3 regions of the Amycolatopsis sp. NPDC005961 genome follow, and region 3 is predicted to be linked to each of the others. Evidence: riboswitches for the same ligand, from Rfam matches in the RefSeq annotation. Region 3 holds a riboswitch; each other region holds the start of a gene.
The links. Region 3 has a riboswitch for S-adenosylmethionine ahead of ABZ342_RS20120 (ATP-binding cassette domain-containing protein). Riboswitches for the same ligand answer to the same signal wherever they lie in the genome.

Region 1: it holds a riboswitch for S-adenosylmethionine, as region 3 does, so the genes downstream of both, thrC (threonine synthase) here and ABZ342_RS20120 (ATP-binding cassette domain-containing protein) in region 3, are expected to answer to the same signal.
Region 2: it holds a riboswitch for S-adenosylmethionine, as region 3 does, so the genes downstream of both, ABZ342_RS00815 (aminotransferase class V-fold PLP-dependent enzyme) here and ABZ342_RS20120 (ATP-binding cassette domain-containing protein) in region 3, are expected to answer to the same signal.

What each region holds. Positions count from the first base shown of each region.
Region 1 covers NZ_JBEXVF010000006.1:74,048-81,601, forward strand. Annotated here, with positions in the region: gene lepA (translation elongation factor 4) at 1-1,262, opposite strand, end outside; gene ABZ342_RS07730 (class I SAM-dependent methyltransferase) at 1,378-1,998, shown strand; gene ABZ342_RS07735 (VOC family protein) at 1,995-2,369, opposite strand; gene ABZ342_RS07740 (DMT family transporter) at 2,393-3,256, opposite strand; gene rpsT (30S ribosomal protein S20) at 3,582-3,842, shown strand; gene holA (DNA polymerase III subunit delta) at 4,116-5,096, opposite strand; SAM riboswitch class I at 5,233-5,366, shown strand; gene thrC (threonine synthase) at 5,380-6,645, shown strand; gene ABZ342_RS07760 (ComEC/Rec2 family competence protein) at 6,879-7,554, opposite strand, start outside.
Region 2 covers NZ_JBEXVF010000001.1:163,594-171,147, reverse strand. Annotated here, with positions in the region: gene ABZ342_RS00830 (metalloregulator ArsR/SmtB family transcription factor) at 1-186, shown strand, start outside; gene ABZ342_RS00825 (potassium/proton antiporter) at 282-1,760, shown strand; gene ABZ342_RS00820 (M23 family metallopeptidase) at 1,894-2,547, shown strand; SAM riboswitch class IV at 2,631-2,745, shown strand; gene ABZ342_RS00815 (aminotransferase class V-fold PLP-dependent enzyme) at 2,783-4,150, shown strand; gene ABZ342_RS00810 (hypothetical protein) at 4,167-4,808, shown strand; gene lspA (signal peptidase II) at 4,896-5,456, shown strand; gene ABZ342_RS00800 (RluA family pseudouridine synthase) at 5,453-6,382, shown strand; gene ABZ342_RS00795 (AsnC family protein) at 6,472-7,479, opposite strand.
Region 3 covers NZ_JBEXVF010000020.1:52,539-60,092, reverse strand. Annotated here, with positions in the region: gene metG (methionine--tRNA ligase) at 152-1,948, shown strand; gene ABZ342_RS20135 (TatD family hydrolase) at 1,958-2,794, shown strand; gene ABZ342_RS20130 (resuscitation-promoting factor) at 3,082-4,506, shown strand; gene rsmA (16S rRNA (adenine(1518)-N(6)/adenine(1519)-N(6))-dimethyltransferase RsmA) at 4,728-5,564, shown strand; SAM riboswitch class I at 5,703-5,793, shown strand; gene ABZ342_RS20120 (ATP-binding cassette domain-containing protein) at 6,003-7,016, shown strand; gene ABZ342_RS20115 (4-(cytidine 5'-diphospho)-2-C-methyl-D-erythritol kinase) at 7,088-7,554, shown strand, end outside.

The sequences.
Region 1 (7,554 bases), on a different contig from region 3:
GGCGCCAGGATGCTGACCTTGCTGACCGGCTCCAGCACCTTGTCGATCTTGCTGCCGGTCGGCCAGTCCGACGGGTTGGTGACGTGGATTTCCTTGCCGTCGTCCAGCACGACGTCGTAGACCACGTTGGGCGCCGTCGAGATCAGGTCGAGGCCGAACTCGCGCTCGAGCCGGTCGCGCGTGATCTCCAGGTGCAGCAGGCCGAGGAAGCCGCAGCGGAAGCCGAAGCCCAGCGCCACCGACGTCTCCGGCTCGTAGTCGAGCGCGGCGTCGTTCAGCTGGAGCTTGTCCAGCGCCTCGCGCAGCTCGGGGTAGTCGGACCCGTCCACCGGATACAGTCCGGAGTAGACCATCGGCTTCGGTTCGCGGTATCCGGCCAGCGCTTCCTTCGCGCCGTTGCGCTCGGACGTCACGGTGTCGCCGACCTTCGACTGGCGGACGTCCTTCACGCCGGTGATCAGGTAGCCGACCTCGCCGACGCCGAGTCCCTTGCTGGCCTTCGGCTCCGGCGAGATGATGCCGACTTCCAGCAGCTCGTGGGTGGCGCCGGTGGACATCATCTTGATGCGCTCGCGCGGGGTGATCTTGCCGTCGACGACGCGGATGTAGGTGACGACGCCGCGGTAGGTGTCGTATACCGAGTCGAAGATCATCGCGCGGGCCGGTGCGTCCGCGTCGCCCTGCGGCGCCGGGACCGACTTCACGACCTCGTCGAGCAGCGCGCCGACGCCCATGCCGGTCTTGGCCGAGACCCGCAGCACGTCGTCCGGCTCGCAGCCGATGATGTGGGCCAGCTCACCCGCGTACTTGTCGGGGTCGGCCGAGGGCAGGTCGATCTTGTTGAGCACCGGGATGATCTGGAGGTTGTTCTCCAGCGCGAGATAGAGGTTGGCCAGCGTCTGGGCCTCGATCCCCTGCGCGGCGTCGACCAGCAGGACGGCGCCTTCGCACGCCTCCAGCGCCCGGGAGACCTCGTAGGTGAAGTCGACGTGGCCCGGGGTGTCGATCATGTGCAGGACGTGGTCCTGGCCGTCGACCTGCCAGGGCAGCCGGACGTTCTGGGCCTTGATCGTGATCCCGCGCTCGCGCTCGATGTCCATCCGGTCGAGGTACTGAGCGCGCATGGCCCGCTCTTCCACGACGCCGGTGAGCTGCAGCATGCGGTCGGCCAGGGTGGACTTGCCGTGGTCGATGTGCGCGATGATGCAGAAGTTCCGGATGAGCTCCGGAGGCGTGAAGGTCGTGTCGGCGAACGTCGTCACTCGAATGAGTCCTCGGAAAGTCGGGGATGGCCACCTCTATGCTCCCATGGCCCTCCGGGTGCCAGTGGGGGTCATCCCCGATGCGGGCTTCCGTGATCCGTGGTGCCCTCGAAGTATGAGCACTTCGCACCAGCCGGCACCCCCTCCCCAGCCGGAGACCAGCGGCTTCGCCCGCGTTCTCGACCGTGCGTTCGGTCACCCCTCCGGCCCGCTCGGCCGCCTCGGCGGCTGGGTGATGGCGCGGGGCAACGCCGCCACCGAGCAGCGCGTCGTCGACCTGGCCCGGATCGAACCGGACGAGACCGTCCTGGTCGTCGGCCCCGGCCCCGGCGTCGGCCTGGACGCCGCCGCGCGGCTGGCCGGGCGCGCCATCGGTGTCGACCCCTCCCCCGAGATGCTCGGGCTCTGCCACGAGCGCTGCGACGACCGCGCCGAGCTGCGCGAAGGGTCGGCGGCCCGCACCGGCGAGCCCGACGGGTCCGTCGACGTCGTGCTGACCGTCAACAACGTCATGCTCTGGGACGACCGCGCGGCCGGGTTCGCCGAGCTGCTCCGCGTGCTGCGGCCCGGCGGGCGGCTGCTGCTGTCCGCGCACGAGAAGTGGCTGCCCGTGAGCAGGCACGTCCTGGCCGACGAAGCCGCCGAAGCGGGCTTCGCCGACCTGCAGACGTGGACCTGGGACCCGCCCGGCTTCGCCGCGCTGGCCGCGCAGCTGCGCGCCGTCAAGCCCGTCTAACGGGTGTCCACCCGGATGGGGTGGCCCTCGGGCACCTCGACCAGCACGATCCGCGTGCCTTCCGGGTCGGCGATCCAGGCCTCGTCGAGGCCCCAGGGCTCGCGCTGGGCGCCCCGCACCGGCTCCAAGCCCCGTTCCTTGAGGTCGGCCAGGGTGCCGGCGAGGTCGCGGACCTGCAGCCAGAGCACCAGATCGGGCGACGCGCCCGTCTCGCCCCGGCCGGAGACCTCCAGGGAGCCGTGGCCGAGGAAGAACACCGTGCCGCCGGGGAACTCACGCTCCACGGCCAGGCCGAGGGTGTCGCGGTAGAACGCCGTCGTCGCCTCGGCGTCGCGCGCGCGGACGATCAGCCTGCTCTTCAGGACTTCCATCCGACCATCCCTACCGGACGCGCTCAGGCCGCCGCAATCGCGGCGATGCCGGACAGCACGATCACCGACCCGACGAGCCGCCGCACGGCGTCGCTTTCGCCCAGCACCAGCCAGGCGGCGAGGCCGCCGAGCACGATGCTCAGCTCCCGGGCGGGCGCGACCAGGCTGACCGGCGCCATCGTGAGGGCGAACAGCACGAGGATGTACGCGATCGGCGAAAGCAGCCCGACGACGAACACCTCACGGCGCTGCTCGCGCCAGATCCGCGTCACCTCCGCGCGACCGGCCAGCGCGCCGGGCAGGAGCAGCACGCTCTGCAGGACCGAGCCGAGGCCGAAGTAGACGACCGGCGGCACGCCGAGGCCGGTCACCGAGTGCGCGTCCCAGAGGGTGTAGCCGGCGATGACGGCCCCGGTCAGGAGGCCGTAGAGGATGCCGGCCTTGACGGCCTTCGGGTCGCCGCTCCGGCGGCCGGTGCTGATCACGAGCACCCCGGCGATCACCAGGAACGCGCCGAGCAGGCCGAGCCGGCCGGGCCGTTCGCCGAGCACGAGGACGGCGGCCAGCACCGACAGCAGCGGCCCGGTGCCCCGCGCGACGGGGTACACGACGGAGAGGTCGCCGACGCGGTACCCGCGCTGCAGCACGATGCCGTAGACGATGTGCAGCACCGACGTGACCACCGCGGCCACCAGCCAGCTCCACTGTGGACGGTCGTCTTCCACGACGAGCAGCACGACCGTGACCGGCAGCAGCACGACGGCGGAAGCGGTGTAGTAGAGCCAGACGAACTGGGTGCCACCGGAGGAGATCCGCTTGGCGGCCAGGTTCCACGCGGCGTGCACGACGGCGGCGACGAGGACGAGCGAGAGGGCGGTGGTGTTCATGGGACCCTTCGGGTTTTCGCGCGCGCGAAAACCGGGTCCTCCAGGCTTTTGCCCCGTCAGATGAACGACCGGCCGTCCGGGCCCGCCGATGGTGCCGCTCGGACCAGACCCGCCGGTCCTGGTTGTGTGGAGCGGGAGCGCGGACCGGCGGCGGAACCCTAGGCACTGCCGCCGCCCACGGTACTCCCGGCTCCGGCCGCCCGCGGCCCGGCTGTTAAAGTGGTCGCTCGCTGCCCGTGCGGCATTCCGTCATGGAGGAAACCCGCTTTCCGCGGGGCCACTTCAGCGCGGCGGCGATCTCACCGAGTGAAACAGGAGTTGCCCTATGGCCAACATCAAGTCGCAGATCAAGCGCATCACGACGAACGAGAAGGCGCGTCAGCGCAACCAGGCGATCCGGTCCTCGGTGAAGACCGCGATCCGCAAGGTTCGCGAAGCCGCCGAGTCCGGCGACAAGGCCAAGGCCGTCGAGCTGCAGCGCGACGCCGCCCAGAAGCTGGACAAGGCCGTCTCGAAGGGCGTCATCCACGCCAACCAGGCCGCCAACAAGAAGTCGGCGCTGGCGAAGCGCGTCAACGCGCTCTGAGCTGGTTGATTTCTGGGCTGTTTGATTTCCAAGAGAGCCCCGGCTTCGGCCGGGGCTCTCTTCATGCCCGGAGCTTGCGCGGCGCCGGCCCATTCCCGCGAGCGGCAGAGCCGCACCCGCCGGTCGCTTGCCGCGAGCCCTGAGCAGTACCCGCGTACGGCAACGCCGACCGCGCGAGACCCCGTCATGACCGCCCGCGCGGGAGCCGCGGTGGGCGCGGCGGGAGCCGGTGGGCGCGGCGGGAGCCGGTGGGCGCGGCTCGTTTCACCGCCGTCAGCGGTCGCCCTTGGCGGCCGCTACCTCGAGGACCGCGCGCTCCAACGCGTAGCCCGGGTCGGCCGCCACGCCCTTGACCTCGGCGTTCAGCCTCGCCACCACGCGCATCGCCGTCGCCAGGCCGTCCTGGTTCCAGCCTCGGACCTGGCCCTGGGCCTTGCGGATCTTCCACGGCGGCATGCCCAGCTCGCCGGCCAGCTGGTTCGGGTTGCCCCGGCCCGCGCCCGAGACCCGGGCGATCGTGCGGACCGCATCGGCCAGCGCGTCCGCCACCAGGACGTGCGGGACGCCCAGCTGCATCGCCCAGCGCAGCGACTCCAGCGCCGCCGAACGGTCGCCGCTCACGGCCTTCTCCGCGACCGCGAAGCCCGTCACGTCCGCGCGCCCGCGGTGGTAGCGATGGACTGCGTCCGCGTCGACGGTTCCGCCGGCGTCCGCCACCAGCTGCGTCGCCGCCGAGGAGAGTTCTCGCAGGTCGGACCCCACGGCGTCGATCAGCGCGGCGACTCCGCCCGGGTCGATCTTGCCGCCCGCGCGGCGCACCTCGTGCCGCACGAACTGCTCGCGCTCGGCCGGCTTGGTCATCTTCGGGCACTCGGTCACCTCCGCGCCGGCCTTCTTCAGCACCGCCGGGAGCGTCTTGCCCGCCTTGCTGCGCCCGCCGCCGGTGTGCACGACGACCAGCACGACGCCGTCCGCCGGGTCCTTCAGGTAGGACGCCACCGCGTCGGAGAGCTCCTGCGAGATGTCCTGCGCCGACTCCAAGACGATCACGCGACCCTCGCTGAACAGCGACGGGCTGACGAGTTCGGCCAGCTCGGGAGCTGTGAGATCCGACACCCGGACGCGAGTCAGCTCGGCCGTGGCGTCGAGCGCGCGGGACGCGGCGAGCGTCTCCCGCACGGCGCGCTCGATCAGCAGTTCTTCCTCACCCAGGACCAGGTGCAGCGGGGCCGGGGCGGTGGCTTGCGCGGTCACGGGTGGATCCTCTCACTTGCGGTCTCGTGCGCCCGCTCCGGTGATGTCGAGCGGCCACCATGGCACAGCGTGAGCGCCATGTCGTACGGTGTCCTCGAGGCGGCGCGCTTCTTGGCGCGCACCGACAACCGAATACCGCTCATCCAGAGGGGCAGAGGGAACGGCCCGACGAAGCCCCGGCAACCGGCGTACAGCCTGTCATCCCGCGATCGCGGGATAGCTGACGACCACGGTGCCAATTCCGGCCCGCTTCGGCGGGGCAGATGAGGAAAGGAACCTCGCGATGACCGCCACCCTCGGAACGACCTCCACCACGAAGACCCCGGATCTCGGTCCCGCCGTCGAACTGGTGTCGAAGGAAGAGGGCCACCGGCAGCCGCTCGCCCCGGAGTTCGTCTCCGCCGAGGACTTCTCGCCGCTCGAGGTCGCCTACGACTTCGGCCGCGTCCGCCGCGAAGACATCGAGGCCGGCCCCAAGAACATCTGGCGCTACAAGAAGCTCCTCCCGGTGCCGTCCAACATCGAAGAGATCCCGAACACCGAGCCCGGCGCGACCCGGCTGATCCGCGCCGACCGCCTCGCCAAGGAACTCGGCCTCAAGCGCTTGTGGGTCAAGGACGACACCGGCAACCCGACGCACTCCTTCAAGGACCGCGTGGTCGCCGTCGCGCTGGCCGCGGCCCGCGAGTTCGGGTTCGAGGTGCTCGCCTGTCCGTCGACCGGCAACCTGGCCAACGCGACGGCCGCCGCCGCGGCCCGCGCGGGCTGGCGGTCGGTCGTGCTGATCCCGAAGACCCTCGAGCGCGCCAAGATCCTCACCACCGCGGTCTACGACGGCGACCTGATCGCCGTCGACGGCAACTACGACGACGTCAACCGCCTCGCCACCGAGCTCGCCGGTGAGCACCCGAAGTGGGCGTTCGTCAACGTGAACGTCCGGCCGTACTACTCGGAAGGCTCGAAGACGCTGGCCTTCGAGGTCGCGGAGCAGCTCGGCTGGCGCATCCCGCCGCAGATCGTCGTGCCGATCGCCTCCGGTTCGCAGTTGACCAAGGTGGACAAGGGTTTCCGCGAGCTGGGCCAGCTCGGCCTCGTGGACGCCAGCCCGTACAAGGTGTTCGGCGCGCAGGCCACCGGTTGCTCGCCGGTGTCGGCCGCGTTCCGCGCCGGCCAGGACGTGGTCCAGCCGGTGAAGCCGGACACGATCGCCAAATCCCTGGCGATCGGCAACCCCGCCGACGGCCCCTACGTGCTCGACATCGTCAACCGCACCGGCGGCGCGATCGAGGACGTCACCGACGAAGAGGTCGTCGAGGGCATCCGGCTGCTGGCCCGCACCGAAGGCATCTTCACCGAGACCGCGGGCGGGGTCACCGTCGCGACGGCGAAGAAGCTGGTCGAGACCGGCAAGCTGGACCCGGACGCCGAGACGGTGCTCCTGATCACCGGCGACGGCCTCAAGACCCTCGACGCGGTCGAGAACCACATCGGCCCGAAGGCGACCGTGCCCGCGTCCGCCAAGGCAGTGAACGAGGCGCTCGGTTACTGACGTCCCCGCCGGGGCGGGTTCGCTGCCCGCCCCGGCGAGTGCCTCCTTTCGGGGTCTTATTGCGGACAGGGCGACTTCGCTCAACGGCGAGGCAGACCACGTGCTGGGCCGCCCGCTACGGCTGCGCCACCCGCATCGGTCCGGCCAACGCCGCAGGCTGTTCGTCAAAGCGATCAAGAAGCTCGATTACTGACCTCCGCAGCCGGGCGGGCTTGCGGAAGCCCGCTCCGGCTTCAGCGGCGCGGCGGGCCGCGCGGCTCGCCCCGTCGCGCTACCGCCGGGCCTGCCGGGTCGCCGAGCACCGCGGTGTCGCCGTCCATGTCGGTCCGGGTGACCAAGGCTCCGAGCGCCGTCAAGGTGTCCATTGTGGACTTGTTCGGGTGCCCGTAGGTGTTGCCCGCGCCCACGCTGACCAATGCCACCCGCGGCCCCACCGCCGCGAGGAATGCCGGCAACGAGTAGCGCGAGCCGTGGTGGGGGACCTTCAACACCTCCGCTTTCAGGTCGTCGCCGTCGGCCAGCAGGTCGGCCTGGGCCGCCAGTTCGACGTCGCCGGTCAGGAGTACCCGGCCGGCCGGGGTCCGTGCTCGCAGGACGACCGAGCTGTTGTTGATCGTCGTGCCGTCCTGCAGACCGGCCGAACGCTCCGGCACGTAGCGCGGGCCGAGCACGTCGAGCGACAGCCCGGGCCACGCCAGCCGCTCCCCCGGGCTCAGCTCCACCAGGGGCACCCCCTGCCGGCGAGCCTCCGCGGCGACCTGCCGCCACGCCCACTCCGGCGCCCGCCCCGGGCCGACGGCGATCCCGCCGACCGCCCGGCCGTCGAAGACCGATGTCAGCCCGCCGATGTGGTCGGCGTGCAGGTGGCTCAGCACCAGCAGCGGGATCCGGTCGACCGCCAGCCGGTGC
Region 2 (7,554 bases), on a different contig from region 3:
GACTGTCTGGATTGGACGGAGCGGCGCGACCACCTCGCCGGGGCCGTGCCCGCGGCGTTGCTCGAGCGCGCGGTCGCCGCCGGCTGGGTCGGCCGCGACGGGCATCGCGCGGTGAAGGTGTTTCCGGCGGCGGAGAAGCCGTTCGCGGCGCTCGGTGTCGACCTCGCCGCGCTCGGTGGGCCTTAACACACCACGCCCTCGGCGCGCCCCAGCGGTACACGAAGGAGTTAACTCGACCGCTTCACTATTCTGAGGGCCCACGGCACTCGGAGGGAGGCGGCATGGACCAGCTCCCCCTGCTGCTCGGCGTCGGAGGTGTCGTGCTGCTCGCCTCCGTGCTCGCCGTGCGCGTGTCGATCCGGCTGGGCCTGCCTTCGCTGCTGCTCTACCTCGCGATCGGTGTGCTGCTGGGCGAAGCCGGCTTCGGCATCCGGTTCGACAACCCCGAGCTGACCCAGTCGCTCGGCCTCGCCGCGCTCGTCATGATCCTCGCCGAAGGCGGCCTGACGACGCGCTGGTCGGCGGTGAAACCCGCGCTGGGCATCGGTATCGCACTGTCCACTGTGGCCGTTGTGGTGAGCGTCGCGGTGACCGGCGCCGCCCTGCACTGGCTGCTGGGCCTCGACTGGCGGTTCGCGCTGCTGTGGGGCGCGGTGCTCGCCTCGACCGACGCGGCCGCGGTGTTCTCGGTGCTGCGCTCGGCCGGGATCGGCAAACGGCTCACCGGGGCGCTGGAGCTCGAGTCGGGCATCAACGACGCGCCGGCGTACATCGCCGTCGTGGTGCTGGCCGAAGGCGCCACTGTGGACTGGACGCTGCCGCTGCTGGTCGTCTACGAGCTCGGGGCGGGCCTGGCGATCGGGCTCGCCTTCGGCTGGCTCGGCGGGATCGCGCTGCGCCGCGCCGCGCTGCCGGCGACCGGGCTCTACCCGCTCGCCACGGTCGCGGTGTGCGTCGTCGCCTACTCGTCCGGGCAGCTGCTGCACGCGTCCGGGCTGCTCGCCACCTACGTCGCCGCGCTGGTGCTCGGCAACTCGCGGCTGCCGCACCGCTCGGACACGCTGTCGTTCGCCGAGGGCCTCGGCTGGCTGGCGCAGATCGGGCTGTTCGTGCTGCTCGGCCTGTTCGCCTCGCCGGGCCGGGTGCTCGAGGCGGTGGTACCGGGCCTGGTCGCCGGGGCCGTCGTGCTGCTGCTGGCCCGGCCGATCTCGGTCGTGCTGGCGATGCTGCCGTTCCGCCTGCCGTGGCGGGAGCAGGCGTTCCTGTCGTGGGCCGGGCTGCGCGGCGCGGTGCCGATCGTGCTCGCCATGATCCCGCTGTCGCAGGGGGTGCCCGGCGCGCAACGGCTGGTCAACGCGGTGTTCGTGCTGGTCATCGTGCTGACGCTGGTCCAGGGGGCGACGCTCGGGCCGCTCGGGCGCTGGCTCGGGCTGGCGAAGAAGTCCGAGCCGCACGAGATCGAAGTCGACTCCGCGCCGCTGGACGAGCTGGGTGCCGAGCTGTTGCAGGTCCGCATCCAGCCCGGGTCGAAGCTGCACGGCGTGTACCTGTCGGAGCTGCGGCTGCCGGTCGGCGCGACGGTCAGCCTGCTCGTGCGCGAAGGCGCCGGTTTCACCCCGCAGAAGACCAGCCGGCTGCAGGAGCTGGACCAGCTGCTGGTGGTCACGACCAGCGAGGTCCGCGACTCCGTCGAGCGCCGGCTCCGCGCGGTGGACCGGGCCGGCCGCCTGGCCCGCTGGAAGGGCGAGTCCGGCCGCTGAGCCGGCCGGGGTGGTACTCGCCCCGGTTCACGAAAATCTCACTCGATCTTCCCAACGTTCCCTCTTTTGGATTACAGTGCGCCCGAATCGGCTAGTTCGAATGGGTGAACATCAAGTCAAAGGAGTACGCACGGTGACAAAGCTTCGTCTCGCGGTTCTGCTCGTCGCTGCCACGGCCGGACTCGGGCTGGCCGTCCCCGCCACCGCGACCGCCGAAGTGGCACCGTTCCCGGCGCTCGCCCTGCCGTTCAAAGCCGGTCAGCAGGTCTACTCGGCCGGCATCCACTCCGACGACGGCAGCACCGGCGTCAAGAACGCCATCGACTTCAGCCCGGCCGACCGCACCGTGCGCGCGCCGCTGGCCGGCACCGTCCACCTGCAGCACTGCGCGGGCGGCGACTGGGTGACCATCGACCACGACGGCGGCTGGCGAACCGGGTACTACCACATGGAGGGCATCGAGGTCACCGACGGTGAGCACGTCGAGGCCGGAGCCGAGCTCGGCTCGACCGGCAACGCGCTCCCGTGCGGCGGCAGCAGCACCGGCGCCCACGTGCACTTCACGCTCTGGACCCTCCCCGATGCCCCGGCGGCGGCGAACTGGGACGGCAAGTCGTTCGCCGAGGTCTCGACGGTCGTCGCGGCGGCCAGCGGCGAACCGGTCGACGGGAAGTCGATCGGCGGCTGGCGCTTCACCGCGGGCGCCGAGCAGTACACCGGCACGGCGACCCACCTCGCCGACAACGCCGTGACGCAGCTCCCGGGACGTTTCCGCGCGAAGCTCTGAGGTCCTCACGGTGTGTGAGCGGCGTCTCAGAATGTGAGGCGGGGGTTGGCCGGCGGCGGCGTTCTCGGTTACCTTCTGGCTCAGGTCATGAGTGCCAGCGTTCAGCCCCGGCTTGCTGGCCGGCAACCCTCCTACCGCGGTGGGGTGCCCCGGGTGAAGACCGGGCCGGTCGCGCCGTGCGACGGGCAAGCGCGGGCCCCTCGCCGGGGTCCCCCGGACCGCCGAGGAGGCACCGATGACTCTCGCCATCGATCGCACCAGCACCACCAGCACCGCCACTGCCCGGGTCGTCTTCGCCGAAAGCCTTGCCACGCACGACATCCCGGCCGTCGCCGGGGCCGCGCTGCGGGTCCCGCTGGTCACCGGCGAAACCATCGGCTACGCCAACCTCGACCACGCCGCGAGCGCCCCCTGCCTCGACGCCGTCCGCACGAAGGTCGACGAGTTCCTGCCCTGGTACGCCAGCGTCCACCGCGGTGCCGGCTTCGCGTCGCAGGTCTCGACGCGCCTCTACGAGCGCACCCGCGACGTCCTGCGCCGCTTCGTCGACGCCCGTCGCACCGACACCGTCGTCTTCACCCGCAACACCACCGACTCCTTCAACCTGCTCGCCCGCAGCCTGCCGCGGCACACCACGGTCGTCGTCTTCGACACCGAGCACCACGCCGCGCTGCTGCCGTGGCAGGGCCCGAACGTCCGGCGGATCCCGACCCCGCGCACGCGCCTCGCCGCGGTGTCCGCTGTGGACGAAGCCCTCGCGGATTCCCCACAGGGGCCCCGGTTGGTCGTCGTCACCGGAGCGTCCAATGTGACCGGTGAGCTCCTGCCGGTGGCGGAGATCGCCGCGGTGGCCCGGAAGCACGGCGCCCGCATCGCGCTCGACGCCGCGCAACTGGTCCCGCACCGCCGGATCTCGATCAAGGAGCTGGACGTCGACTACGTCGCCCTGTCCGGCCACAAGCTGTACGCGCCCTTCGGCGCGGGTGCGCTGATCGGCCGCGCCGACTGGCTGCGCGCCGCCCGGCCGTACCTCGCCGGCGGCGGCGCGACCAAGCTCGTCACCGAGGACGCGGTGGTCTGGAACACCGGCCCCGAGCGGCACGAAGCCGGCTCGCCCAACACCGTCGGCGTGTACGCGCTCGGCGTCGCGTGCGAGACGCTGAGCGAGAACTGGGACGCCGTCGTGGCGCACGAGCAGGCCCTGCTCACCCGGCTGCGCAAGGGACTCGAGGGCATCCCGGGCTGCGCCGAGCTGCGGCTGTTCGACGCGCCGGTCGACCGCGTCGGCACGCTCAGCTTCGTCGTCGACGGCTTCGACCCGGGCTGGGTGGCGGCGGTGCTGTCCGCCGAATACGGCATCGGCGTGCGCGACGGCGCGTTCTGCGCCCACATCGCGGCCAAGCGCCTCATCGGCGTCGCCGGCGGCAGCGGGCAGCAGGCGATCCGCGTCAGCCTCGGCCTGGGCAGCACCGAAGAGCACGTCGACCGGGTGGTGCTGGCGCTGCGCCAGATCGTGGCGCGCGGGGCTCGCTGGGAGTACGCGAAGGTCGACGGCCGCTGGGCCCCGGTCGGCGACCCGCGCGAGCTGCCGCCGTTCTGCTGAGCGCTAACCTGCCCCGATGGGGGATGGACGACGACTCTGGTTCCCATTGGCCGCGCTGGGGTTCGCCCTGCTCGTGATGGCGGTGGTGGCGCTGGTCCCGGCCACCCCGGTGGCCGGCGAGTTCGCCACTATGCGCGGCTACGAGCTGAGCCGGGGGGTGTCCCTCGGCACCGGCGGGCTCGGCGGCGCGGGCCTGCCCGAGAACCGGCTCTCGGCCGTCGCCATCGCCACTTCCACCGACGTCGTGCCGTCGGCGACGCTCGGCTGGCTCGCCGGTCTCGCCGCCGTCGTGCTCGCCGTGGCCGGGTGGTACTGGCTGGGCTTGCGCCGCGCCGGCACACCGCCGCGGCCGGTCCGCTTCGTGCTCGGGACGCTGGGCGCACTGGTCGCCCTCCCGCTGCTCGACCTGGTCGGCGCGCTGGAGCTGCGGCTGTCCGGCGACGTCCGGGGCCCGCTCGTGGCGGCGCTGGGGCTGCTGGTGCTGGCGGCGTACGAGCGCAGCCGGTTCGTGCTGGCCGTGGCCGTGGTGTTCGCACTGGTCACCGTGCTCTTCCAGCCGCCGGTCAGCGGTGCGCTGGGCGCGGCGGGCGTGCTGTTCGCCGCCGCGTTCGCGGTGCTCCTGCGGCGGCCCCGTGACACTGCCGCCGACGCGCCCTGACCAGCCGTGGACAATGGAGCGGTGAGCACCGACCCCAGCCACTCCGAACCCGACACCGCCGCGCCCGAAGAGGCGGTGCCCGAGACCGTGCGGGAGACACCGGAAGCGCCGGCGAAGCCGCTGCCGAAGCGCCGCGTGGGCTGGGTGTTCGCCGTCGCGGTCGTGTTCTGGGCGATCGACCTGGTGACGAAGAACCTGGTCGCCGCCAACCTCGAGGGCAAGGAGCCGGTCCGGATCCTCGGCGGTCTCGTCTACCTGCAGGTGATCCGCAACCCGGGTGCCGCGTTCTCGATGGCCACCGGCATGACGTGGGTGCTCGCGCTCGTCGCGCTGGCCGTCGTCGTCGCGATCATCTGGCTGTCCCGGCGGCTGCGCTCGATCGGCTGGGCCATCGGGCTCGGCCTCGTGCTCGCCGGCGCTCTCGGCAACCTGACCGACCGCGTCTTCCGCGCGCCGGGCGGGCTGCGGGGCCACGTCGTCGACTTCATCTCGGCGTTCGCCCCGAACGGCAAGGGCTTCGCGATCTTCAACATCGCCGACTCGGCGATCTGCGTCGGCGGCGCGCTGATCGTGCTGCTGTCCCTGCTGGGCAAGGACTATGACGGCACGTCGACCAAGGACAAGAAGAAGACCGAGGAGCAGGCGTGAGCGCGCGGATGCTCCCGGTGCCCGACGGGCTCGACGGGATGCGGGTCGACGCCGGCCTCGCCAAGCTGCTCGGGCTCTCCCGCACGGTCGTCGCGGAACTGGCCGAATCCGGCGACGTGCTGCTCGACGGCCGGCCCGCCGGCAAGTCCGACCGGCTGTCCGGGGGCGGTCTCCTGGAGATCACGCTGCCGGAGCCGGCGAACCCCGTCGAGATCATCGCCGCGCCGGTCGACGGCATGCAGATCCTCCACGACGACGACGACATCGTCGTGATCTCCAAGCCGGTCGGCGTCGCGGTGCACCCGAGCCCCGGCTGGACCGGCCCGACGGTGGTCGGCGGCCTCGCCGCGGCCGGCCTGCGGATCGCGACGTCGGGCGCGGCCGAGCGCCAGGGCGTGGTGCACCGCCTCGACGCGGGCACGACCGGCGTGATGGTGGTGGCCAAGAGCGAGCACGCGTACACGGTGCTCAAGCGCGCGTTCAAGGAACGCACCGTCGACAAGGGCTACCACGCGATCGTCCAGGGCCACCCCGACCCGATGCGCGGCACGATCGACGCCCCGATCGACCGCCACCCGCGCCACGACTACAAGTTCGCGGTCGTCCAGGGCGGCCGCCCGAGCGTGACGCACTACGAGGTCGTCGAGGCCTTCCGCGCGGCGTCGCTGGCGCACATCAAGCTCGAAACCGGGCGGACGCACCAGATCCGCGTCCACTTCTCGGCGCTGAAGCACCCGTGCGTCGGTGACCTGACGTACGGCGCGGACCCGGTACTGGCCCGCCACCTCGGCCTGAGCCGGCAGTGGCTGCACGCGAAGACCCTGGCGTTCGCGCACCCGGCCGACGGCCGCTGGGTCGAGTTCGAGTCGGAGTACCCGGACGACCTGGCGAAGGCTCTGGAAACTCTGCGGGACGAGAGCTACTAGTGAGGCTTGTTCAGCCGTCGCCCGCCGCATGGCTCCTCCGGTGGCCGGCGGTTTCCGCGCGGGTCGCGGCGGGCTGACCAGAACAAGCCTCAGTCTTCGATCGACCAGGTCAGCGTGCGCTCGTCCGGTTCCGGCCGCGGGCTCCAGCGGACCGACACCACCCGCGTCGCGTCCGGGAGGACGTAGACCGTGTGGCCGCCCAGGGTTTCGCCGGGCTGGACGCCGATCTTGTGCGGCGGCCGCGACGTCAGCGACACCGGGGCCTTGCCGATCGCGGTGCCGTCGGCGGCGAGCAGCTCGAGGTAGTTGTCCGGCAGCGACGCGAACGGGATCGCCCCGCGGTTGGTGATCTCGGTGTGCACGACCACCGAGCGCTCGCCCTCTTCCAGGCGGTAGCCGGCCGCGCTGAACAGGGAGTCCGCCGGGTCCTGGACCTCCAGCAGCTGCACCGACAGCTGCTCGCCCTCCAGGCCCTGGGTCTCCAGGACCTCGCGGATCCGGCCCCGCTTGCCACCGGCCGGGGCCGCGGGGCGGGCGGGCTCGTCGCCGCGGGCCCACGACGCCGTCTGCGGCAGGCCCCACGTGCTCACGACCGGGTCCGGCGGCGGGACGAACTGCTGGGGCGGGCGCTGCTGGGGAGGCCCGGGCGGCGGGCCCGGGTACCGCCCGGACGGCGTCCCCTGGACGTTGTACGGCCCGGACGGCGCGCCTTGCACGTTGTACGGCCCCGAAGGCACGCCCTGCACGTTGTACGGCCCGGACGGGACACCGTGCGGGCCCGGCGGCGGCATCGGCGGCGCGGGTTGCTGCGGCACCGGCTGGGACGTCGGCGGCGGGAACTGCTGCGGCGGTGGGAACTGCTGGGGCGGCCGGTTCGCCCACGACGGCGGCGAGCCCGCGATCGCCGCCCGGAGTCCCTGGGGGTCGCTCTCGACGCCGACGAGCAGCGGCAGCCCGCTGCCGGACAGCGCCACCAGCCGGTAGGCGACCTCGCGCGGATCCATGCCGACCTTGGCCGCCAGCTCGTGCACCGCCGCCTTGCCGAGTTCGGCGAGCGCGGCGAGCAGGCGGGTATCCACGGGATCGGTCACGGCCACCCGCTGAACGCTACCGCCTCGCCGCCGTGACCACGCCGAGGTGGTCCGCCCCCGGCGAACAGCACACCGTTCCTG
Region 3 (7,554 bases):
CATTTCTTCGGCCCGGCGTCGGTCACCGGGCCGTGCCGCACCCCGGAGAGCCGGGTACGGCGGGCGCGCCGACGGCCTGTTCCAGCGGGTCGCCGGCCACCGGGCCTCCCTCCCGACAAGGCGCGTGACGCCCTCCGTAGGCTAATAAGGTATGAGCACCCCTGTGTTGACCGCGGTGGCCTGGCCCTACGCCAACGGCCCCCGCCACATCGGCCACGTGTCCGGATTCGGCGTCCCGTCCGACGTCTTCTCCCGCTACCAGCGAATGGCCGGCAACCGGGTGCTCATGGTCTCCGGCACCGACGAACACGGCACCCCGATCACGGTCCAGGCCGACAAGGAGAACTCGACCCCGCAGCTGACGGCGGACAAGTACACCCGCCAGATCGGCACCGACCTGCAGGGCCTCGGCCTCTCCTACGACCTGTTCACCCGGACCACGACCGGCAACCACGCCGAGGTGACGCAGCAGATCTTCCTGGCGCTGCACCGCAACGGCTACGTCGTGCCGAAGACCACGCGCGGCGCGATCAGCCCGTCCACCGGCCGCACGCTGCCCGACCGCTACGTCGAGGGCACCTGCCCGATCTGCGGGTACGACGGCGCGCGCGGCGACCAGTGCGACAACTGCGGCAACCAGCTCGACGCCGCGGAGCTGATCAACCCGAAGTCGCGGATCAACGGCGAGACGCCGAAGTTCGTCGAGACCGAGCACTACTTCCTCGACCTGCCGGCGTTCACCAAGACCCTCGGCGACTGGCTCTCGACCAAGACCGACTGGCGCCCGAACGTCCTCAACTTCACCAAGAACCTGATCGACGACATGCGGCCGCGGCCGATCACCCGCGACCTCGACTGGGGCGTCAAGATCCCCCTCGACGGCTGGCGCGACCAGCCGCTGAAGCGGTTCTACGTCTGGTTCGACGCGGTGATCGGGTACTTCTCGGCGAGCGTCGAGTGGGCCCGCCGGTCCGGCAACCCCGACGCGTGGCAGGAGTGGTGGAACAACCCCGACGCCCGGTCGTACTACTTCATGGGCAAGGACAACATCACCTTCCACGCCCAGATCTGGCCGGCCCTGCTGTTCGGCCACAACGGCGAGGGCGACAAGGGCGGCGAGCCGGGCAAGTACGGCAAGCTGCACCTGCCCGACGAGATCGTCTCCAGCGAGTTCCTCACCATGAGCGGCTCGAAGTTCTCGACCTCGCGCGGGCGCGTGATCTACGTCGAGGACTTCCTGCGCGACTTCGGCCCGGACACGCTGCGGTACTTCATCTCGGTCGCCGGCCCGGAGACCCAGGACACCGACTTCACCTGGGACGAGTTCGTCCGCCGGACCAACTTCGAGCTGGCCAACGAGTGGGGCAACCTGGTCAACCGGTCCATCTCGATGGCGCACAAGAACGTCGGCGCCATCCCGCGCCCGGAGGCCCCGACGGCGGCCGATGAGGACCTGAAGGCCTTGTCCCGCAAGGCTTTCGACACCGCGGGCGCGCACCTGGCCCGATCCCGGTTCAAGCTGGCGGCGAGCGAGGCGATGAAGGTCGTCACCGCGGCGAACAAGTACATCTCCGACCAGGAGCCGTGGAAGCTCAAGGACGACCCCGCGCGGCGCGACACGGTGCTGCACACCGCGCTGCAGGTCGTCTCCGACGCCAACACGCTGCTGACGCCGTTCCTGCCGCACTCGGCCCAGAAGGTGCACGAGGCCCTCGGCGGCACCGGCGTCTGGGCCGCGCAGCCGGAGCTCAAGGAGGTCGACGACCTCGACATCGACGGCCGGGTCAACCCGATCCTCACCGGCGACTACGCGGGCGAGCAGGCGAAGTGGGAGTCGAAGCCGATCGAGGTCGGCAAGCCCCTGCAGAAGCCGTCGCCGCTGTTCACCAAGCTCGACCCGGCGCTCGGCGAGACCGGCCCGGAGTGGGCACCGATCACGAAGGACTAGAGGTAGTGCATGGGTGACGAGAAGCGCGAGCTGCCGCCGGTCCCGGACCGGCTCCCGGTGTCGGTGGTGGACGCGCACACCCATCTCGACGCGTGCGGTGCGGTCACCGCGGCCGATGTGAAGGCCGTGGTCGACCGCGCCGAGCGCGCGGGTGTCGCCCGCGTCGTCACGGTGGCCGACGACCTCGCGTCGGCCCGCTGGGCGGCCGAGGCGGCGACCTGGGACAGCCGGGTCTGGGCCGCCGTCGCGATCCACCCGACGCGGACCAAGGAGTTCGGCGAGGCCGAGAAGTCCGAAGTGGAGCGCTTGGCCGCGCAGGACCGCGTGGTCGCCGTCGGCGAGACCGGCCTCGACTACTACTGGGACTACTCGCCCCACGACGCCCAGCAGGAAGCCTTCCGCTGGCACATCGACCTCGCCAAGCGGCTGGACAAGCCGCTGATGATCCACGACCGCGAGGCCCACGACGACGTGCTGCGCATCCTGGCCGAAGAGAATGCGCCGAATGCCGTAATCTTCCATTGTTTTTCCGGGGACGCCGAAATGGCGCGCAAGTGCGTCGACGCGGGATACGTCCTTTCCTTCGCCGGCACGGTGACGTTCAAGAACGCGAAGGGGCTCCACGAGGCGGCCCGGCTCTGCCCGGCGGACCAGTACCTCGTCGAGACCGACGCACCGTTTCTGACCCCCCACCCGTTCCGTGGACGGCCGAACGAGCCGTTCGGCGCGGCTTACACCGTCCGTCACCTCGCGGCGCTCAGGGGCGAAGCTGTCCACGAAGTCGCCCAATCGGTCCGGACCACTGCCGAGCGGGTCTACCGACTCCCCAGTGTCACAACGGGGTGAACGCACTGCGACATCAGGGTTCCTTGATCGTCCACCTGATGGAGTGACGGGGATCACGACACTCCGGGGGGTGTTTGCGCAACCCGGCGGGACCCGTTACTGTCCCGTGATCGTGCCGGTCGGTACTGCACCATGCAGTTGCCGACTGTTACGCCCACAGTCACGTCAGTGCACGTCGGGGAAGCGGAACCGGGTAGGTACGACCGGAACCGTGACGATGGCGCCGGCTGCGGGCCCAGACGTAAAGACGCCGCCCCGAACGGCGTCTTGGGAAAGGGAACGACCCGGTGACAGGTAGCAGACAGGCTGGAGCGCGCTCCGCCGTCCTCGAACGCAGTTATTTCGAGGACACCGCGTACGGTCAGCTCGACTTCTCCGACGACCCGAACATCACGCAGCAGGACATCCTCGCCGCGCTCGGCCCCGACGCCGACGCGATGATGGCCGAGATCGACGTCGACGTCGACGAGCTGATCCGCCTCATCAACGCGGAAACCACTTTCCTTCCCCCGATCGTCCTCCCGGACGAGTTCGAGGCGGACCGGACCGCGTCCCCGCAGGCCAAGAAGGCCGCGATGGACGAGAGCATCCGGGCGACCTCCAAGGTCTGGAAGCGCCGCTTCCTCAAGGGCGCCGTCCTCAGCGTCATGATCAGCGTCGCCGGCGGCGGCGCGGCCGCGCTGGCGATGAACAAGAGCATCACCGTCGACGTCGACGGCCAGCAGACCACCGTGCACTCGTTCGGCGACACCGTCGGCGAGGTGCTGGAGGACGCGGGCCTGTCGGTCGGCGCGCACGACTCGCTCTCCCCGTCCCCCCAGGCGGAGGTCGGCGACGGCGGCGTCATCAAGCTCGAGCGCGGCCGCCAGCTGAAGATGATCGTCGACGGCTCGGAGCACACCTCCTGGGTCCGCGCGACCCACCTCGGCGACGCGCTGGGCCAGCTCGGCATGGCCGGCGTGGACAAGCCCGGCACGTGGATGTCGATGCCGAAGGACGGCGAGCTGCCGCTGCAGGGCGCCACGGTCGAGATCAAGACCCTCAAGAACCTCACGCTCTACGACGGCGCCAACGCGCCGAAGAAGGTCACCACGACCGCGGTCACCACGAAGGAGTTCCTGGGCGAGTACAAGCTCACCCTGGGCCCGGAGGACCAGGCCGAGGGTGGCCTGGACGTCAAGCTGACCGACGGCGCCGAGGTGCACATCAGCCGCACCGGCGTCTCGACGGTCGTCCAGAAGGAAGACATCGCCCCGCCCGAGCAGAAGGTCGACGACCCGGACCTGGCCAAGGGCAAGACCTCGGTCGAGGACCCGGGCACCCCGGGCGAGAAGATGGTGACCTACAAGGTCACGCAGAAGAACGGCAAAGAGGTCTCCCGCGAGAGCATCTCCGAGCAGGTCATCACCCAGCCGAAGCCGAAGATCATCCACGTCGGCACCAAGCAGGCCCCGACGCCGGCGATCGGCGACGGTTCCTCGTGGGACCGCATCGCGCAGTGCGAGTCGGGCGGCAACTGGGCCATCAACACCGGCAACGGCTACTACGGCGGCCTCCAGTTCGACAAGCGCACGTGGGACGCCTACGGCGGCGACGCGTACGCGAACCTGCCGAGCCAGGCTTCGCGTGAGCAGCAGATCGCGATCGCGGAGAAGGTCCGCGACGCGCGCGGCGGCTACAGCGCCTGGCCGGTCTGCGGCAAGAAGGCCTGACACGCTTTTCGAACGGCCCCCACCTCGCCGAGGTGGGGGCCGTTTCGCGTGCGCGAAGAGTCGACACCCGTGATTCGAGGGTCGACACGCGTGATTCAAGGGTCGACACGGCCCGGGCGGCCGGCCTAGCCGTGTCGACTGCTCAATCACGCGTGTCGACCTTCTGGTCACGCGTGTCGACCGCTCGATCACGTGCGATGCCCCCTGGGTAGGCTCGTGCGGTGGTTGAACTGTTGGGACCTGCCGAGATCCGCGGGCTGGCGGCCGAGCTGGACGTGCGGCCGACCAAGAAGCTCGGGCAGAACTTCGTGCACGATCCCAACACCGTCCGGCGGATCGTCGAGCTGGCGAACGTCGGCCCGGACGACGTCGTCCTCGAGGTCGGGCCCGGGCTCGGGTCGCTCACCCTCGGGCTGCTCGCCACCGGCGCGCGCGTCGTCGCCGTCGAGATCGATCCCAAGCTCGCCGACCGGCTGCCCAAGACCGTCGCCGAGCGGGGTCCCGAGGCCGCGGAGCGGCTGACCGTCGTCGAAGCCGACGCGATGCGCGTCAGCAAGGACGACCTGGGCGAGCCGACCGCGCTCGTCGCCAACCTGCCCTACAACGTCGCCGTCCCGGTCGTGCTGCACCTGCTCGCCGAGGTGCCCTCCCTGACGTCCGGCCTCGTCATGGTCCAGACCGAGGTCGCCGACCGGATGGCGGCCGGCCCCGGCAGCCGGATCTACGGCGTGCCGAGCGTCAAGCTCGCCTGGTACGGCCCGGCGCGCAAGGTCGCCGCCGTGCCGCGTTCGGTGTTCTGGCCGGTGCCGAACGTCGACTCCGCGCTCGTCGCCTTCGAGCGCGGTGACGCTCCGGCGTCGGACGACCGCGATCGGCTCTTCGGCCTCGTGGACGCCGCTTTCTCACAGCGCAGGAAGACGCTCCGCGCCGCGCTCGCCGGCTGGGCGGGCTCGGCCGAGCGGGCCGGGGAGCTGCTCACGGCCGCCGGGATCGACCCGAAGACCCGCGGTGAACAGCTGAACGTGCACGACTTCGCGAGGCTCGCCGCCGCGCGTTAGCACGTCCACAGTGGAAGTCAACGCCGGTCGGTGAAAATACGCCTCTTGACGTGCGATCTCGCGATTCGGACACCTCCACTCGTGTGATCTGGGCCAACAGGCTTGCTTTCGCTCCTCGGGATCGGCTTTACTCGGAAGCGTCCATCCCGAGCGACTGAGAGACCTGGCTCGCCGAAGTCGCAGCAACCACCCTCCGCAGGGCAGGTGCTACCGCCAGGACCGATGGAGGCCGTTTCCGATGAAGAGGGTAGCTCGCCCCCTGCTCCTGACCAGGCGTCGCGTAGTCGACGAAGGCCGCCGCTCCGTGACCGCATGTCGACGCTCCCACTGAGCTTGTCGTAGCCGGTCCACCCCTTCTTCACGCACCGTCCACATAGGACGGACTTCGCCTGCGGCCGGGTGCCGTTTCGTGCGCGCACCCCGTTTTCTGGAGCCTTCGTGATCACCGTCGAAAACCTGTCCAAAACCTTTGCCACCAACGGAAACTCGGTCGTCGCCCTGCGCGACGTGAGCGTCGAGGTCCAGGCCGGCTCGCTGTTCGGCGTGGTCGGCCCGGCCGGGTCCGGCAAGTCCGTCCTCGCCCGCTGCATCGCGCTGCAGGAGCGGCCCGACCGCGGCGTCGTCCGCCTCGACGGCCTCAACACCGGCACCCTCGACGGCCGCCGGCTGCGCGAAATCCGCCGTCAGCTCGGCGTCGTTTCGACGAAACCGGAGCTGATCGCCGAGCGCACGATCGCCGGCAACATCGCCTCCCCGCTCGAGCAGCTCGGCGTCGACGGCCCGCAGCGCCGCAGCCGGGTCGGCTCGCTCCTCGACCTCGTCGGCCTGACGCAGCGCGCGACGCAGCGGCCCGGCGAGCTGACCGAGGGCCAGCTCCGCCGCGTCGCGGTCGCGAAGGCGCTGGCCGCGGCGCCGGCCGTGCTGCTCGCCGACGACCCGACCGCCGGCATCGACCCGGAGGAGGCCGGCGCGGTGCTCACCGTGCTCGACCGCGCCCGCGCCGAGCTGGGCACCACCATCGTGGTCACGACCCCGGACGCCGGCGTGGTCCGCCGGGTCTGCGACGACGTCGCGGTGCTCGAAGACGGCACGGTCGTCGAGCGCGGCACCGTCCTCGACCTGGTCTCGAACCCGGCCAGCCGCACCGCGCAGGCGCTGCTGCCCGCCATCGAGACCACCCGCGCCCAGATCGCGCGCTACGACCGCTCGGCCGACGTCGTGCTGGTCGGCTTCGCGTCGGTCGGCGCGCTGCTGCCCGAGGCCGCGGGCCGCTTCGACGTCGAGTTCGCCACGATCGGCGGCGGCCTGACCCGGATCGGCGACACGCCGGTCGGCCGGTTCCGCCTCGGCGTCCGCGGCGAGCGGGCCGACGCGGCGCTGGCGTGGGTCGCCGAGCGCGGCGGCCACGTGACGCACACGGCGCGTGGCCCCCAGGGTGTTGCTGCAGCCTGACCTTGGACGCCGAAGACGCCCCGATGCGCACGTCGCATCGGGGCGTTTCCGTGGCCACGTAGGCTGGTCGGGTGCTCGCTGTAGTTCCGCCCCCAGTCACCGTCCGGGTCCCGGCCAAGGTCAACCTGCACCTGGCGGTCGACGACCTGCGCGAAGACGGTTACCACGAGCTGGTGACCGTGTTCCAGGCTCTGTCGTTGACCGACGAAGTGACCGTCGCGGTCACCGACGAGCCGGGGCTGGAGATCTACGGCGAGGGCGAAGGCTCGGTGCCCACCGACGGCACCAACCTGGCCTGGCGCGCGGTCGAAGCGCTTTCCGCGCACGTCGGCCGCACCGAAGAGCCGAACGTCCGGGTGGTGCTGCGCAAGGGCATCCCGGTCGCGGGCGGCATGGCGGGCGGCAGCGCCGACGCCGCGGCGACCCTGGTCGGGCTGTCGAGCCTCTGGAACCTCGACGTCACGCGCGACGAGCTGGCCGAGATCGCCGCCGGCCTGGGCAGCGACGTCCCGTTCGCCCTCTACGGCGGCACGGCGCT